DNA from 4 places in the Psychrobacillus sp. NPDC096426 genome. Region 1 is predicted to be linked to each of the others. Evidence: riboswitches for the same ligand, from Rfam matches in the RefSeq annotation. Region 1 holds a riboswitch; each other region holds the start of a gene.
What was found. A riboswitch is a leader RNA that binds a small molecule or an ion and turns the genes downstream of it on or off. The one in region 1 is predicted to bind S-adenosylmethionine.

Region 1 (4,377 bases):
ACGAAGGTGTACCGGTAACTTTTCAATATCCCAATGTTCATAAACAACCTCTTGATCTTCTAAAAATGCTGCAACCTCGTTTTGTGCTTCAATTGTTTCATTTGTTCCCTGAATTTTAATGATAGCCATTTCAATCTTCCTCTCTTATTTTGATGTTATTTGAAGTAGTGCTAGTTGATACTGAAATAAAAACTCACAGGCTTCTAATAGTTTCTTTGCTTCGAAAACGTCTTTTCCCCAAACAGTGATACCGTGGTTTCGTATTAGTACGGCTCCTTTATCAGCATGTATATGGTAACAAAATTCTTCTGCCAGGCTTGGAATATGCGCGTGATTTGGAATGATAGGGATAGAGAGCAACGCATCCTCTTCCCATAAACCAAAAGCTTTAATAAGCTCTTGACCTTGAAAGTCAATTTTTCCCTCATCACCATATATTTCAGAAATAACATTATTCGCCACTGTATGTACATGAAGACTACATCCAGCTGATGTTTTGTCGTATATGGCACAGTGCAGTAATGTTTCTGCAGATGGTTTTAAATCGGTCTTTTCAACTGGAAGTCCATTAGTGTCTACGAGTAAGAAGTCTTCCATTGTCCGCTTCTTTTTATCTTTTCCACTAGCTGTCACTAAAAAGTGTAGTGGATGATTGCTCACTTTTATCGCTAAATTCCCACTAGTCCCCATGAACCAATCTCTTGCGGCTAGTTCGTCTTTAATGTCAGCTAATTCTTCCCATTTGTTTTGAAGTGCTGTCATATTTCTACACCTAATTTTGCATCTATTATGTTTATGACATCATGGAAACTTTCAAACGGTTCATATGGAATAAGAAGTTCTTCGCATTTTTCTATCAGGAAATCTCGTGCAATGACGATGTCTGCTAATTTAGCAGCTTCTAGATCTGTTATAGAATCTCCAATGACAACGCTTAATGCATCACTGTCTTGGAGCCTGCGAATAATAGATGGCTTACAGCAGCCACAGCCTTTGTTTGTACATTGCTCATCGCATCCATGTGGAAAATTAATCTGTATCGTATCCCCCGAAAAGTCCGATTCGTTACAATAAACATCGGAAAACGGTCCGAACGGCTCAAGCATTGGATTCACAAAAAAATCGATTCCGCCACTCACAATATAAAGCGAAATTTTGTTTTGTTTTGTATAAGAAACAAATTCAGCAAAACCTTCGCGAATTTGTGCTTGTTCTAGCAAAAAAGTTGTAATTTGATCTTTCAGTGAAACAGGAAGTAGTGCGAACATATCCGTGACACCTTTACGAATCGATTGCTTTTGTCCCAGAATATTCTCTTTGATCTGCAAATACTCGGGAGGAGCAAATTGCTTCATAATAGAGATAATATTATCTTGAGTCGTAATCGTGCCATCAAAGTCGCAAAAGATGACTAGTTTTTTCATTATGCTTACCCCCATAATTCGATTGCTGATTTGAGTTCAACATGCTGCTTTGCCGCTTCTGAAAGCGGAATTTCAGCTAGGACAGCTTCCACGGCTTGTCTGAAGGCAAGCCCACCGCCAATCGCACCAGTAGGATGTCCATGTATCCCACCCCCAGCATTAATGATGCTATCGATTCCATAATCTTGCATTAAAAGAGGTACTAAACTTGGATGAATACCTGCAGAAGGAACTGGAAAAGTTCTTTTTACAGAACTTGCTTTTGTTAGCTCTTCGCCTAGAGTAAGTGCCACTTTTTTCTCGAGTGCAACACTTCCATACGGAGAAGGAAATAACGAAAAATCAGCTCCTGCGTAGCGCGTTAATTTGCCAAGTAAAAGGGAAGTTGCGACCCCGTAAAATGGAGAAGAAGTGAAAGCCCCGCTATATGCAGGATGCGCCATAAGTGGTAATTGAATATCATCATCTTCAACAAGCTCTTGTAGTACGTCTAGCCCGTATGCATGAACATTTAGTAGCAAAGCATCTGCTCCAAGTTCTTTTGCCCTTCTAGCTTTTTCTCTTAACTTCGACGTTCGTCCAGATAAATTCACTGCATAAAGCGTTCGATGTCCAGTTTCTTCATAAACTTGCCGTAACACTTCTTTGGCAGTTGTTATTCGCTTTTCAAAAGGAGTTAATGGGTTGTCAAAAAGTATCTCATCGTCTTTTACAAGATCTACCCCTCCAAGCGCTTGATGTTGAAGTTGCTCTGCTAAATAATCGATATCTCGCCCAATAACCCCTTTGAATATACTCATGATTAGTGGTCGCTCATGTACATTTAGTATGTTTCGAATATGTTCGATACCAAATCTCGGTCCAGGAAACTTTGCTAAAAGCTCCGGTGAAAATTCTAAGTCTAATAGTTTCACTTCCCCGTCTAATGATAATTTGCCAAAAACAGTTGTTAAGATGGCAGGCAAATCTGCTGAAAAGTTGGCACTAGGATACTCTACTTTGATCTCTGCTTTCACTTGATCAGTCTTAGATGGGTGGTGTATATTTTCAAACTGCGTAATGGAAACAACATTCCCTTTATGCTGTTTTAATTGTTCTTGTTCCAGTAAAGGTAGGTCGGTCCATGAGCCAATCGTCAATCCTAAAGCGATGCCCTCTGCTTTTTTTTCGAATGATCCAGGATTTCCGTACAATTGATATACTGAAGTTACTCCACTCATAATTTCAATCCCCTTTTAAAAAAATCAAATTAAAAAAACCTCTTCAAATAAGAAGAGGTTAAATAGTTAACAACTTCTTATTTCTCAGTCAACCGACTGCAAGAATTAGCACCGTGTTCAAAGTATGAATCGGTTGCCGGGTATCATTGGGCTCGTCCCTCCACCTGCTCTAAATAAGAAAATATTATTCAATTGAAATTATTATTATTGTCAAATTACTAACGATTATTTCACGCAATAAGAAAAATGTCAATACAGTTTTTAGATTTTTATAAAATTTTAAAAAATATGTTGACGGAACTTTTTGAATTATGTTAGGATTCAAATCAACAATATAAAGTTACAAATAATAGCACTCTTATCAAGAGCAGGCTGAGGGTAATGGCCCTATGAAGCCCAGCAACCGACTGTAATTCCGTTGTGAGACGGGGCGCTTTTTTTGCGCCGAGATGAACATCTCGTAAGGCACGGTGCTAATTCCATCAGAAAGGGAACTTTCTGAAAGATAAGAGGCGAGAAGTCTCTTATTCTACGCCTCTTTCTTTGGAAAGAGGCTTTTTATTTTGTACAGGAAGGTAGAGAAGAATGACGGTAGTTACGAAAAAAGAGTATGAATCATTAACAGAAGAAAAGGCAATTTTATACGCAAAAAGGCTGGAGCTTTTTCCAAAAGACGCGGAGTTGGAATGTCGTGAAATCGGTGATGGGAATCTAAATTATGTTTTTCATATCAAAGAATTAGAAAGTGGAAAGGGAATCATTTTAAAACAAGCTTTGCCGTATGCAAAAGTAGTTGGTGAAAGCTGGCCTCTCACGTTAAAGCGTGCACTAATTGAAGCAAAAGCACTTCAAAAACATGGAGAATTTGCAGTGGGACTAGTGCCCAAAGTATATGCAGTCGATGAGGAATTGGCGATTACAGTGATGGAAGATTTATCACATTTGACTATTGCACGGGAAGGGTTGATCCGTCTAGAAGCCTATCCTAAGTTAGCATCCCATATAGGGGAATATCTAGCACAAACTCTATTTCATACATCTGATTTTGCATTACATCCATTTGAAAAAAAGAAACTAGTTTCCGAGTTTTCTAATCCGGAACTGTGTAAAATTACAGAAGATCTCATCTTTACCGATCCATTTTTTGACCATGAAACAAATGATTTTGAGCCTTCTTTACGAGAGGCAGTAGCAGCAATTTGGAGTAATGAACCTTTAAAGCTAGAAGTCGCAAAATTGAAGAAAAGTTTTTTGACAGAAGCGGAAGCATTACTTCACGGAGATTTGCATACAGGTAGTATTTTTGCGAGTGAAACGGAAACAAAAGTGATTGATCCTGAATTTGCCTTTTATGGTCCGGTTGGTTTTGATGTTGGATTATTTTTAGCTAATTTAATAGTTCAAACGATTACAAGAGATGGGGAACAACGGGAGGTAATCCTCCACCATATTGCAGAAACATGGGATGTGTTTTCTGCGGAGTTTTCAAAACTTTGGGATACGAAGGCAGTGGAATCGTATAAAGATACGAAAGGATTTAAGGCGTATGTTCTGGAGAAAGTTTTCCAAGATACACTCGGTTTTGCTGGTTGTGAGTTAATACGCCGTACAATCGGTTTGGCACATGTGAAAGATTTGGACGGTATTGAAGACGGTGAAAAAAGAACGGTTTCGAAAAAACAAGCTTTACTGTTAGGTGAAGTGTTTATATTGAAACGAAGAGAAATTAATTC
Region 2 (4,377 bases), on a different contig from region 1:
CATTTTGGATGAAGTCTTGGATTTCTTGTGAGTGTAATGCGTTTACTAATGCTTTGATTTTTTCATTGTTTTCATTGCCAGCTTTTGTTGCAATGATGTTTATATATGGTGATTCTGAAGCTTCTTCAATAGCAATTGAGTCTTCAAGAGGATTTAAACCAGCATCAATTGCATAGTTAGAATTTATAAGTAGAGCGTCTCCTTCGTCATTTTCATACAATTGCACCATTAATGCAGATTCGTAGTTTGGATCGAATTTTAAGTTTTTAGGGTTTTCTACGATATCAGAGATTTCTGCTGTTGTTTTATCAACGCCATCTGCCAATTTGATTAATCCCTTTGCTTCAAGCATTGCTAAAATACGGCCATGGTCAGGAATAGAGTTACTCATTAAAATTGTTGCACCTTCTGGTAGCTCTTCAATAGAATTATATTTTTTAGAATATAATCCGATTGGTTCGATATGAATTCCACCAGCGTTTACGAAATCATATCCAAATGTAGCAATTTGATCCTCTAAATAAGGAATATGTTGGAAATAGTTCGCATCTAACTCGCCAGACTCTAAATCTTTATTTGGTAATACATAATCTTGATAAGGTTCCACAACAAGTTCAATTCCTTGTTCCTCAAGAATAGGCTTTGCTTGTTCTAAAATAATTGCGTGTGGTGTGTTTGAAGCACCTACCACTAATTTATTGCTTTCTTCTTCTCCACAAGCCGCAAGTGTTAGCGCACTTATTGATAATAATGCTCCAGCTAAAAATTTCTTCATCTGTATTCTCTCCTTCTAATTTTCCCCATTTTTATATGTGATCGGGTAAACCCGTGAACACCTAACGTTTATCTATTTTCGTTGTAATCATATCGCCAATCCATTGAATGATAAATACTAGGATTAATATTAAAATCGTTGCGACTAATGTAACATCTTCTCTACTGCGTTGGAAGCCATCTAGAAAAGCAAGTGTTCCTAAACCACCAGCACCAATTATTCCCGCCATTGCTGTATATCCAACGAGTGAAATACAAGTTACTGTAATCCCAGACACTAAAGCTGGCATCGATTCTGGAAGTAAAACCTTCCATATAATAGTAGAGGTTTTGGCACCCATCGATCTTGCTGCTTCTAAAACACCTTTATCAATTTCCCGTAAAGCGATTAACACCATACGCGCATAGAACGGAGCAGCCCCAATGACGAGAGCAGGGAACGCTGCATTTGGCCCACGCATTGTGCCAACTAAAAATTTCGTTAAAGGAATTAATAAAATGATTAAAATAATAAACGGAATAGATCGGAATATATTTACAAAAGCCCCTGTTAACCAGTTCGCTAGCTTATTTGCCCATGCTTGATGTGGACTTGTTAAGAATAATAAAAGACCGAGTGCTAAACCAATAACTGCTGTTAATATAGTAGAAATTGCCGTCATATATAATGTTTCGAGCGCAGCGTCCCACATTTTAGGCCAATCAACATTCGGAAAAAGCGTATTAATCATTGTTGATCACCTCTGTACTTACTTTTTGATCATGTATAAATTGGATCGCTTCATCGACTGCAAATGCATCGCCCTCTAATTGCAGAATTAGTGTACCAAATGCACCGCTCTTTGTATGCGATATATTTCCTTGCACAATATTCACTTCTAGTTCGAATTGTTTGATCAGCCTAGAAAGTATTGGTTGTTCCGTTTGTTCTCCAACAAAGGTGAGTTTGATTAACTTCCCATTTGGATATAGATCCACTAAGTTTTGGATCGTTTGCATTGTTTGCGTCGATTCAGAAACTTGTGAAACAAATCTTTTGGTAATCGGTTGATGTGGATTTTGGAAAACTTCTAACACGTCGCCCTCTTCAACTACGTGTCCACCTTCCATTACCGCCACGCGATTGCAAATTTTTTGAATGACTTGCATTTCGTGTGTGATCAATACAATCGTTAAACCTAGCTTCTCATTAATGCTGACTAATAGATCCAAAATAGCATCCGTTGTTTCTGGATCCAGGGCTGATGTTGCTTCATCGCATAGCAATACTTCTGGACGATTTGCTAATGCTCTGGCAATTCCTACACGTTGTTTCTGCCCACCTGATAGTTGGGAAGGATAGTAATTGCCTCTCCCTTCTAAGCCTACAAGCTCTATCAACTCATTCACTCGTGCTACTCGCTGATCTTTTGGAACTCCAGCTATTTCAAGCGGGAAAGCAATGTTTTCTGCGACTGTTCTGGACCATAACAAGTTAAAATGTTGGAAAATCATACTCACTTTGTGTCGAACTTGACGAAGTTTGTCCTCATTTATAGAAGTAATTTCTTTTCCGTTTACAACTATTTGTCCAGCAGTTGGTTTCTCTAATCCATTGAGCAACCGGATTAATGTACTTTTCCCAGCACCACTATATCCAATAATGCCGAAAATCTCGCCTTGCTTTATGTCAAGATTTACATCGTCAACAGCAATTATCGTACCTTGTTTCGTTTTAAACTTCTTCGAAACGTCTTTTAAACTTATCATGTAAATCTCACACCCTCCTAATCAATTACGCCTCGGAGTACTTACGCCCAAGGCTTATACTTTATTTTTGCAAGGTTTGAACACTGCTCCTGCGGTTACTCGTCGCAAACAATAACTGCTGAATAAAGTAAAAAATCCCTTCTGCAAAAGAGCAGAAGGGAAGTAAGTTATCTATAAATAGAACTTTTCCATTCTCTCATTTCCCAAAGCATTCGCTTTGCGTGATTTGGCACCATTTCATTTTCATGACGGTTGCCGGGCTTCATAGGGCACTTCCCTCCACCACTCTTAATAAGAGTAACACTATTTAATTTATATGACTCAGTAAGACGTATTTTATCACATTTCTACTTCGTCGTCAATTCTTTTTATTGTTTCTAACAGAAAAGGAACGGATTGAAAAGCGTATATTTTTTTATATACATGACCTTGTTTGGCAATCAACAGGCATGGGACACTTTCAATTTCATATTCCATCGCTAGGTTTTCTAAATAATTTATATTTGCTTGGCCAACTGGATTCGGTACTAATTCATTAATCACTTGCATCATTTTACTTGCTACCATGCAAGTACCGCACATCGGTGTATAGAGATAGAATAGCGAAAGCTGGTTGCCATTTTTTAATTGCTCCCACTGTTCACGCGTCCATTCATTCACAAAACATCATCCTAAAGTAAAAATTCTTTTTTCACTTTAATATTAACACGTTTCAGTATAGATGCCAAAACTTTGAAAGGGGTATTGGCGACTTCGCAATACATCGGATTCGTGTAAAGATGAATTGCTTCTGGATATTCTTTTCGGACGACGGAACGTATTTGTTCACCTGATTTATCCGCATCTAAAAAAGCGTATATGGGTAAATCATCGTATGGGCTCAAAATTTCCTCTAGCTTTACATTAGAGATCGTACCATTTGTACAAATAATTTCTGGGGATTCATCAAGAAGTCGTAAAAGCTGAAGCTTATCCGATCTTCCTTCGACGAGAATTACTTTTTCACTAAAAACTTTAGCCAATTAGCTTCTCTCCCTAATTATCATCGTTAACTCAGTATATGAAAAAAACGCCGACAATTAACCGGCGTTTTGATTATTATTCTGCAATTAATTCTTCGTATTGTTCAGCACTTAATAAGCCATCAATTTCAGAAGTATCTGATGGTTCTACGACGATCATCCATGCATTTTCATACGGAGATTCGTTTACAAATTCAGGGCTATCTTCTAGTTCGCTATTTACTTCTACAACTTTTCCACTAATAGGCGCATAAAGTTCTGAAACAGTTTTTACTGATTCTACACTACCGAATGGGTCTCCTGCTTTAATATCGTCTCCCACTTGTGGAAGTTCAACAAACACGATATCCCCAAGCTCAGATTGTGCAAAATGAGTAATACCGATACGTGCATTACCACCTTCTGTTTTTACCCATTCATGCTCTTCTGAGTATTTCAATTCTTTTGGTGTGCTCATAAATTATACCCCTCTCAAATAAGTTATATATTCATCTATAATATTCACATATTTTTATGATAAAAACAACTACTTTAGGACTTTATCCAAATTTGTTCAAACTCTTCTTCTTTAAAACCAAGTGTCAGATGTTTACCATCAAAAACAAGTGGTCTTTTCACTAGCATCCCATCGGATACTAGCTTTTCAATCTGTTCTTCTTCTGTCATATTTGGAAGCTTGTCTTTTAATTGTAGTTCTCGATATTTTGTTCCACTTGTATTAAAAAGTTTCTTTATTTCGATGTTTGTTTTTTCTAGTATTTCTTTTATTAATTCTTTTGTAGGTGGATTGTCAACTATTTGATTGTGTTCAAATTCTATATTATTGTCTTTC
Region 3 (4,377 bases), on a different contig from region 1:
GACTAGTTAGATACGTCGCAAGTTTTTGTGCTGATTCCGTAGATTGGTTCAAGCGCGCACCTAGTGTTTTAATGCCTTGAATTAATGTAAAAGAATCTTGTGCACCTAAAATGGCACCGAAAGAGTTTTGGATAAATCCTAGTCGATTTCCAAGTTCTGCATCTTTCGTAACAGCAAGCCCTGCAATGATATCGCTATGGCCAGATAAAAACTTCGTAGCACTATGTAACACAATGTCCACGCCAAGATCAATCGGACGTTGATAAAGGGGAGTCATAAATGTATTATCTAGCAAAGTCAAACACTCATTTGCTTTTGCAAGTGCGACAACTGCTTCGATATCTGTAATTCCCAATCGTGGGTTTGCAGGGGTCTCGATAAAAATGACTTTAGTATTCGGTCGAATGGCTTTTTCTATTGCCTCTACATTTGTAAAATCTGCAAACGAATGGTCAATTCCGAATCTCGGTAAAACTTCTGTTATGAAACGATATGTCCCACCGTAAACTTCCTCTGTTACAACAAGATGGTCTCCTGAAGAAAGTAACATTAGAGCAGAGGATATTGCCGCAATACCAGAAGCAAAAGCAAAGCCTCTTGTGCCACCTTCTAGCTCAGCGATCGTTTTTTCTAAGGCATCTCTAGTCGGGTTGCCGGATCTACTATAGTCATATGGTCCAAAACTATCAAAACTTTCTTGGTGGAATGTAGAAGATAAATAGATTGGTACGTTGACTGCGCCTGTTTTTTGTTCGTAATTTCCACGTGTGGAGGCTGTGATTAAGCTAGTTTCCAAGCTTTCGTTCACGTTACTCATGAGTGAATCACATCCCTTTCTAATTTCGCAAAAACTTGTTTCAAATCCGCAATTAAATCTTCTGCTTCTTCTACACCAACAGAAAAGCGTAACAAACTATTATCCACACCTCTTGCAATCCGCTCTTCTTCTGGAATTTCCGCATGGGTTTGTGTAGTAGGGTACGTGATGAAGCTTTCAACGCCACCTAAACTCTCCGCAAAAACGATTAATTGAAGGTTTTCTAAAAATGGTCCAACCCATTCGCTTTTGTGTAAGCGGAAAGAAAGCATACCCCCAATTCCAGGGTAAAATACTTCTTTTACAGCAGTTTCATTTTGTAAAAACTCCACGATTTTCTTCGCATTCGCATCATGTTGTTTCATGCGCAAGTGTAGCGTTTTTAGTCCCCGAATTAATAACCAAGAATCGAAAGGGGAGAGAACTGCTCCTGCAGCATTATGATTAATAATCAATTTTTCGCTAAGTGTTTTCCCTTTAGTTACAACGAGACCAGCAAGGACATCATTATGCCCACCAATATATTTAGTGCCACTATGCATCACAATATCTGCCCCTAGCTCAATTGGCCTTTGTAAGTAAGGAGTTAAGAACGTGTTATCCACGATCAGTAGTAATTGATATTTTTTTGCTAAATCACTGTATTGTGCAATGTCAATTTCTTGCATGAGTGGATTAGTAGGTGTTTCGATGAAAAGTGCTTTTGTGTTTTCCGTTATTAATGCTTCTACTTCCTCTACGGATTCAAACGTGGCATAAGAAGTACGAATATTGTAGGAATCTGCGTATTGATTGAACAAACGATATGTCCCACCGTAAAGATCTTCAGGCGCAATGATTTCATCCCCAGATCGGAAAAGAGACAATATTAACTGGATTGCGGCCATACCAGAACTACAGGCAAAACCAGCATCCCCTCCTTCTAACTTCGCAATTCCTTCTTCTAAAATTGTGCGCGTTGGATTTTTTGTACGCGTGTAGTCGTAACCGGTGGATTGACCAACCCCTGCATGTTTATAAGCTGTTGATAAATGAATAGGGGGATTGACGGCACCTGTCCGCGGATCACTATGATTTCCTAATTGCACTAATTCGGTTTCTAAACACTTTTTTGTCATTAATAATCATCCTCTACCAATAAATTAAAATAAAAAGAGGATTCCCTATAAGAAGAGAATCCTCAAAAAAATTGAAGTTAGTCTTCTTATCTTCTAGACAATTGCTGTCTATTGGAGTTAGCACCATACCTACATGTGGCTGGTTGCTGAGACATCTTCGGGCCAATCCCTCCGTCTCTCTGGATAAGAAATAAAATATGAAATTTTCTAAAAGTTTTATTGAAGTAATGGTATCATGAGTTGAATATTTATACAACATCATTTTTGTAAAACTTTTGTCTGTTGAAAAGTAATTCAGATAAGTATATAATCCAATATGTTTAGTATGAATTTAAAATGAAGAATGGAGGAAAGAAAATGGAATCGGTTACACAAGAAACGGATCTACAGTCTATTTTCACTGAAATAGACAATAGTTTTGACGAAATTGTTAGTTGGAGAAGATATTTACACCAACATCCTGAGTTATCTTTTGAAGAAACGGAAACAGCTAAATATATTGCAGACAAATTAGAAGACTTTGGATTAGTAGTGAAGAAGAACATTGGTGGACATGGTCTAATCGGAATTTTGACCGGTGCACAAGCTGGAAAAACGATTGCTTTAAGAGCAGATTTTGACGCGTTACCTATTGAAGATGAGAAAAACGTGCCTTATAAATCGCTTAATCCTGGTGTAATGCATGCTTGTGGTCATGATGGGCATACAACAGCTCTTCTTGCAACAGCACAAACGTTAAGTAAATATCGAGAAAAAATTAAAGGTAAAATCATATTCATCTTTCAACCGGCTGAAGAACAGCCTCCAGGTGGGGCAAAGTTCATGATCGAAGAAAACGTGCTAGATGGTGTCGATTATGTTTTTGCTGCACATCTCGATTCAAAAGTCCCCATTGGAAAAGCTTCTGTTGGGGCGGGATATAAAATGGCGGCAGTAGACAAGTTTGAGGTTAAGATCCAAGGAATTGGTGGACACGGAGCAAGACCTCAAGACTCAGTCGATTCTATAGTCATTGGAAGTGAAATCGTCAATTCGCTTCAAAAAATAGTAAGCCGTAGAATTGATCCATTAGAATCTGCCGTAGTTACAATCGGTGTATTCCATGCAGGGAGTGCTTTTAATATTATTGCTGATACGGCTAAATTGGAGGGAACTGTCCGTACATTTAGTGAATCAGTACGAAAACAAGTAAAAGAGGAGATTTATTCGATTGTAGAGGGAATTACAAAAGGATTCCATGCTCATTTTGAAATCGACTATCTTCACGGTTATCCTGCACTATACAATCATCTTGAGGAAAGCGCGCTCGTCCAAAATTTGTTGTCGGACGTGTTTAGTGAAGAAAACGTGATTGATATGGACGCATCTATGGGTGCAGAAGATTTTTCCTATTTCTTATTGGAAAAGCCAGGTACTTATTTCAAAGTAGGCTCTCAAAATGAAGACCAAAATACGCAGTATCCACATCATCATCCAAAGTTTGACTTTGATGAAAGAGCGTTGTTAAACATTGAAAAATCATTTGTTAAAATTGTCGCACATTACTTGTTTTAATATTAAAAAATAGGCATGTGCGGAAAGTACTCCGGACATGCCGTAAATGTAGAATTTAGTTACATCAACATTGGAAGAAAGAATGCAATTGCTCCAAGCACAATGGAAGACCAAGCTAAGAATTTTTGAGGGAATGTTAAGCCGAGTAAGCCTAAAATTACCGCAGCACCGCCAAACCATAGTGGGTAATAGAAGAACCCAACGATTGCTAATACAATTCCCACCCAGCCGATCCAACTACCTAAAGAAGCTTTCATCACAAACACCTCCTTTACTAATGGAAAGAACAATAAAGTACTAAAAATCGACATGATTGTTCTTTTTACTAGTATATGAAGGGAGGGGCTATAAGTAATAAACAATTTGGACGAAAATCATAGAATAATAGCTTTTTTTGGCCAATAAAAAAGACCCTCTATTCCCAAAACACATCTACGAACATAACAAAAGGTACAAGCAATCGAACTTATACCTTTCGTCTCACATTATTTCCCGCCTAACAGATCAAAAATTCCACCTGCGATACTACCTTCTCCTTTGGAGCCACCGCCTGGTGTTTGAGGTGCAGCAGCAAACACGCGGCTTGCTAAACGGCTAAATGGTAACGATTGAATCCAAACTGTACCTGGTCCGTGAAGTGTTGCAAAAAACAAACCTTCTCCACCAAACAATGCTGTTTTTACTCCTTTTACCATTTCAATATTGTAATCCACATCAGATGTCATCGCTACTAAACATCCTGTATCTACGCGTAGCGTTTCCCCCACTTGCAAGCTTTTATGATGAATAGTTCCGCCCGCGTGAATAAAAGCGAGGCCGTCACCTTCCAGTTTTTGCATGATGAATCCTTCTCCACCAAAGAATCCAGTTCCTAGCTTGCGTTGAAAT
Region 4 (4,377 bases), on a different contig from region 1:
ACACGAATAACGAATTGCATGCTATTCCCGTTGATACAGTATTCGGTATACCGACAAGTGAGGAATCATTAGAAAGTAGCACATTAGTTTCGGATGAAGGTAAAGAGCTAGCACTGAAAGATTTTGAGTTGCCAAATGAAAACTTTACGAAAGATAGCTCAATCGGATCCTTTCTTACATACTTCTTAGGGAAAGAGTTAGTGGATAAACAAATTGCTCCCGTGTTGTCAGGTGTATATTCAGGGGACCTGGATAAGCTTACACTGGCTTCTACATTACCTTATTTAGTCGACTACAAAGATGAATACGGTAGCATTATTAAAGGCTTAGAAGCAAATAAAGAAAAGTTTCAAGCGGCCGCAAATAAAAAATTCATTTCTTTTAAAAATGGACTATCTGCATTAATTGATCGTCTGGAAGAAGAACTTCAAGATGCGACAATATTAAAAGAGGTTCATACAACGAAAGTAGCGAAAAACGGTGACACGTATGAAGTTTCCTTTTCCAATCACGAATCGATTTCAGCAAATTACGTTGTGTTAACGACTCCACATAATGTTGCACAAAGTTTATTGCAAAACGAGGAATTGGATGCTGACTTCAATAAGCTAAAAAACTCATCCCTCATTAGTATATATCTTGGCTTTGACATTCCGGATGAACAGCTTCCTGCTGAAGGTACAGGCTTTATCGTTTCCGAAAATAGCGATGTGAAATGCAATGCGTGTACGTGGACGAGCCGTAAATGGAAGCATACCTCTAAAAACAGCAAGTTGCTTGTTCGTATGTTTTATAAGAGCACCAATCCTGCATATGATGAAATGAAACATATGAGTGAAGAAGAGTTAGTTCAAGTTGCGTTGCAAGATATCGAAAAGAGTTTGAAATTAACTGGAAAGCCTCAAATTGTTGAAGTAACTAAATGGAATGATTTAATGCCAAACTACCACTTGAAGCATGGGCAAGCAGTTCAATCTTTGACGGAGAAAATGGCGGTTGAGATGCCTAATATGGTACTAGCCGGTTGTTCGTATTTTGGAGTCGGCATAGGTGCTTGTATTAAAAATGGAAAAGAAACTGCGGAGTTAATTGCTGCAAGAAATTAATTTTAGATAAGAATGTGGGACCAAAATTTAATTTTGGTCCTTTTTTTATTGGCAAAATGAAATTGTTCGTGTTTTGATGGAATTTACAATTTTTGAGAATGTGATACGATGCGGATGGGGGTGGTTTATTGATCGTTAAAACACGTTCATATGAGTATAACTTGGTAGGCTTACAGTTTCTGGATAGGAGGTTGCCAGATATGCACGCTATGAAAGAGTTGATCCATTCCAAGGTGCAAGCTGCGAGAGCGGGAGTTAATGGTGAGGTAAGGGTGGATGATGTGTTTCAGAAATATTCATTTCCTTTTGAGTATGTAGTGCTACACGATGTAAGTTTAGAGTCCCGGGGGAAATTTCAGATGGACACGATTTGTTTGACGCAGTATTTCGCGGTTATTTTAGAAAGTAAAAATATCGGAGGGAGCTTGTCGTTTAAGGATAATCCACTCCAATTAGTTCGAGAGTTAGACGATGGGAAAATGGATGCATTTGAGAGTCCTGAGGTCCAAATTGAACGAAACAAGTATTTGTTGAGTGACTGGTTTCGTTCCATTGGTGTGGAGCTTCCTATTTATGGGGTGATTGTATTAAGTAATCCTAAAACAATCGTAGTGAATTCTCCGCATAAATTTCCAATAATTTTCCCACAAACGATTCCAGTATTTTTACGAAATATTCCAAGGGCCAAAGTTTATATGGATGTGCACCAAATGCATAATCTTGCGAAGGAAATCGTAGCAAGCCATCGGTCGTACATTCCTTATCCAATGTGCAAGAGATGGAGTATAGACCCACGTGATTTGTTGACAGGTGTGCTTTGTGAAAAGTGCGATAAGCTTGTGATGGTGAAGCGGAAAAACGGATGGAACTGTTTGAACTGTGGTCATGTGGATCGGCACGCCCATGAGAAAGCAATTCGAGAGTGGTTTGTGCTAATTGGAGAGAGCATTAATAATCGGCAGTGTCGATATTTTTTGCAGTTGGACTCTTTTCAATCCGCCTCACGTATTTTAAATTCGATGGGACTTGTTAGAGAGGGCACATCTAAAAGTAACACAATTTATAAGTGGATTTGGGATGAAAAAAGTTGAATCGGATAATGAACCAGCAGAATAGGATAATAGATGCTGATAATCGGATAATGAATGGGAGAAATCGGATAACCGACTAGGATAATCGGATAATCAGTACCATTAATCGGATAATACTGTAATCGCCATAACAAAATTAAGAAAATTCAAATCATTACTTGACGCTTCACCTTATTAAAGGTACGATAAAACTACTATATAAAAACTGAATATTAAATTCTTATCAAGAGAAGCTGAGGGACTGGCCCTTTGAAGCTTCAGCAACCTGCCGAATAGGTTAGGTGCTAAATCCAGCAGACGGTTAATAGTCTGAAAGATGAGAAGGGACGAATTTTGTAAACTCGTAAAGCCTTCTTTTTAAAGTGGGCTTTTTTATTTTTTATTTAGTCGGGGCGGATGTCACAGATTTTGTAAGGAGTTCATCGAACAAGTTCGATGCAGAATCTGGACGCACTGTTTTATGCGCCAAGGCGAATTTGATTAGATAGAGAGGATGAGTGCAAATGAGTTTGTTAGATAAGTTGAAAACGAATATGTTAACAGCGGATGGGGCGATGGGAACGCTCCTCTATTCAAACGGAATTGATTATTGCAATGAAGAATTAAACATCGAAAGACCAGAAATTATCGAAAAAATCCACCAGGACTATATTGCCGCTGGTGCAGATATTATTCAAACAAATACATACGGTGCGAATGCGATTAAACTAGCAAGATATGGACTGGAGAATCGTGTAAAAGAAATAAATGAAGCGGCAATTCAAATCGCGAAACGAGCTGCCGCACCAGGCGGACAATTTGTACTTGGAACAATAGGTGGAATTCGAGGGATTCGAAAAAGCGATGCAACTTTAGAGGAAATTATTCAAATGGTCGACAGCCAAGTAAATCATTTGCTTACTGGAAATCCAGATGGACTATTACTTGAAACGTATTATGATTTCGAAGAGTTAGCTGCGACTGTGACACATTTACGAAAACGGACGAATACACCGATCATCGCGCAAGTATCGATGCATGAGCCGGGTATATTGCAAAACGGGCTATCATTAAACGATGCACTACAACAGCTGGACGCAATAGGAGCAGACGTCGTTGGAGTCAATTGTCGTCTAGGCCCTTTCCATACGATACAAGCGCTCGAAGGGGTCACGCTTCCGAAAAGTGCATTCCTTTCTGCATTCCCCAATGCCAGTTTGTTGGACATGGAAGATGGACGTATTGTGTACGAATCGGAGGCTGATTATTTCGGTCGTGCGGCGCTAAACTTACGTGAAGAAGGGGTTCGATTGATCGGTGGATGCTGCGGAACGACTCCTAAGCATATCGAAGCAACCAAAAAAAGAATTGGTCATTTACCACCATTAACTAAGAAAGTCGTTGCCCCTAGAAAGCAGATTATCATTCGCGAGGCAGAGCCGAATATTAACGAACCGCTTCATGAAAAAGCACAAAAGGAACGGACGATTATTGTAGAACTAGACACTCCACGTCATCTAGATACGACAACTTTTATGGAAGGTGCTAATAAGCTTTACGATGCTGGTGTAGATGCCGTAACAATGGCGGATAATTCACTTGCTTCCCCTCGCATAAGCAATATGGCGATGGGGTCGATGTTAAAGCTGCAAAACAATATTCGACCACTTGCACATATTACTTGCCGAGATCGCAATCTTATCGGTCTGCAATCCCATTTAATGGGGTTGGATGCACTCGGTATTCATGACATTTTGGCGGTAACAGGAGATCCAACAAAAGTAGGGGACTTTCCGGGGGCCACAAGCGTTTATGATGTTTCAAGTTTGGAATTAATCCAATTAATAAAGCAGTTAAATGAAGGTATTTCCTTCTCGGGGAAATCACTTCGAAAAAAAGCAAACTTCTCTGTGGCGGCGGCTTTTAATCCAAACGTTCGAGTATTAGACCGCGCAGTAAAAAGATTAGAGAAGAAAATCGAGTGTGGAGCAGATTATTTCATCACGCAACCTGTGTATACAAAAGAAAAGATTCAAGAAATTTATGAAGCGACAAAACATTTAGCGACTCCTATTTTTATCGGTATTATGCCGCTTACAAATATTCGAAACTCCGAGTTCTTACACAATGAAGTGCCTGGTATCAAATTATCCGAAGAAGTGCTGGAAAGGATGCGAGCATGTGGTGAAGATAGAGAGCGT

Region 2: it holds a riboswitch for S-adenosylmethionine, as region 1 does, so the genes downstream of both, ACIQYS_RS13480 (methionine ABC transporter ATP-binding protein) here and ACIQYS_RS06885 (2,3-diketo-5-methylthiopentyl-1-phosphate enolase) in region 1, are expected to answer to the same signal.
Region 3: it holds a riboswitch for S-adenosylmethionine, as region 1 does, so the genes downstream of both, ACIQYS_RS14975 (methionine biosynthesis PLP-dependent protein) here and ACIQYS_RS06885 (2,3-diketo-5-methylthiopentyl-1-phosphate enolase) in region 1, are expected to answer to the same signal.
Region 4: it holds a riboswitch for S-adenosylmethionine, as region 1 does, so the genes downstream of both, ACIQYS_RS17000 (bifunctional homocysteine S-methyltransferase/methylenetetrahydrofolate reductase) here and ACIQYS_RS06885 (2,3-diketo-5-methylthiopentyl-1-phosphate enolase) in region 1, are expected to answer to the same signal.

Annotation. Positions count from the first base shown of each region.
Region 1 covers NZ_JBIWEX010000006.1:81,442-85,818, forward strand. The annotation lists gene ACIQYS_RS06870 (1,2-dihydroxy-3-keto-5-methylthiopentene dioxygenase) at 1-129, opposite strand, end outside; gene ACIQYS_RS06875 (methylthioribulose 1-phosphate dehydratase) at 145-762, opposite strand; gene ACIQYS_RS06880 (2-hydroxy-3-keto-5-methylthiopentenyl-1-phosphate phosphatase) at 759-1,424, opposite strand; gene ACIQYS_RS06885 (2,3-diketo-5-methylthiopentyl-1-phosphate enolase) at 1,430-2,644, opposite strand; SAM riboswitch class I at 2,719-2,824, opposite strand; SAM riboswitch class I at 3,000-3,156, shown strand; gene mtnK (S-methyl-5-thioribose kinase) at 3,230-4,377, shown strand, end outside.
Region 2 covers NZ_JBIWEX010000015.1:35,625-40,001, forward strand. The annotation lists gene ACIQYS_RS13470 (MetQ/NlpA family ABC transporter substrate-binding protein) at 1-775, opposite strand, end outside; gene ACIQYS_RS13475 (methionine ABC transporter permease) at 837-1,505, opposite strand; gene ACIQYS_RS13480 (methionine ABC transporter ATP-binding protein) at 1,498-2,523, opposite strand; SAM riboswitch class I at 2,717-2,821, opposite strand; gene ACIQYS_RS13485 (thioredoxin family protein) at 2,863-3,183, opposite strand; gene ACIQYS_RS13490 (toprim domain-containing protein) at 3,195-3,545, opposite strand; gene gcvH (glycine cleavage system protein GcvH) at 3,622-4,002, opposite strand; gene ACIQYS_RS13500 (arsenate reductase family protein) at 4,077-4,377, opposite strand, start outside.
Region 3 covers NZ_JBIWEX010000018.1:8,082-12,458, forward strand. The annotation lists gene metC (cystathionine beta-lyase) at 1-817, opposite strand, end outside; gene ACIQYS_RS14975 (methionine biosynthesis PLP-dependent protein) at 814-1,935, opposite strand; SAM riboswitch class I at 2,019-2,125, opposite strand; gene ACIQYS_RS14980 (M20 metallopeptidase family protein) at 2,293-3,489, shown strand; gene ACIQYS_RS14985 (hypothetical protein) at 3,549-3,746, opposite strand; gene ACIQYS_RS14990 (TIGR00266 family protein) at 3,975-4,377, opposite strand, start outside.
Region 4 covers NZ_JBIWEX010000022.1:39,481-43,857, reverse strand. The annotation lists gene ACIQYS_RS17010 (protoporphyrinogen oxidase) at 1-1,106, shown strand, start outside; gene ACIQYS_RS17005 (nuclease-related domain-containing protein) at 1,307-2,197, shown strand; SAM riboswitch class I at 2,415-2,520, shown strand; gene ACIQYS_RS17000 (bifunctional homocysteine S-methyltransferase/methylenetetrahydrofolate reductase) at 2,701-4,377, shown strand, end outside.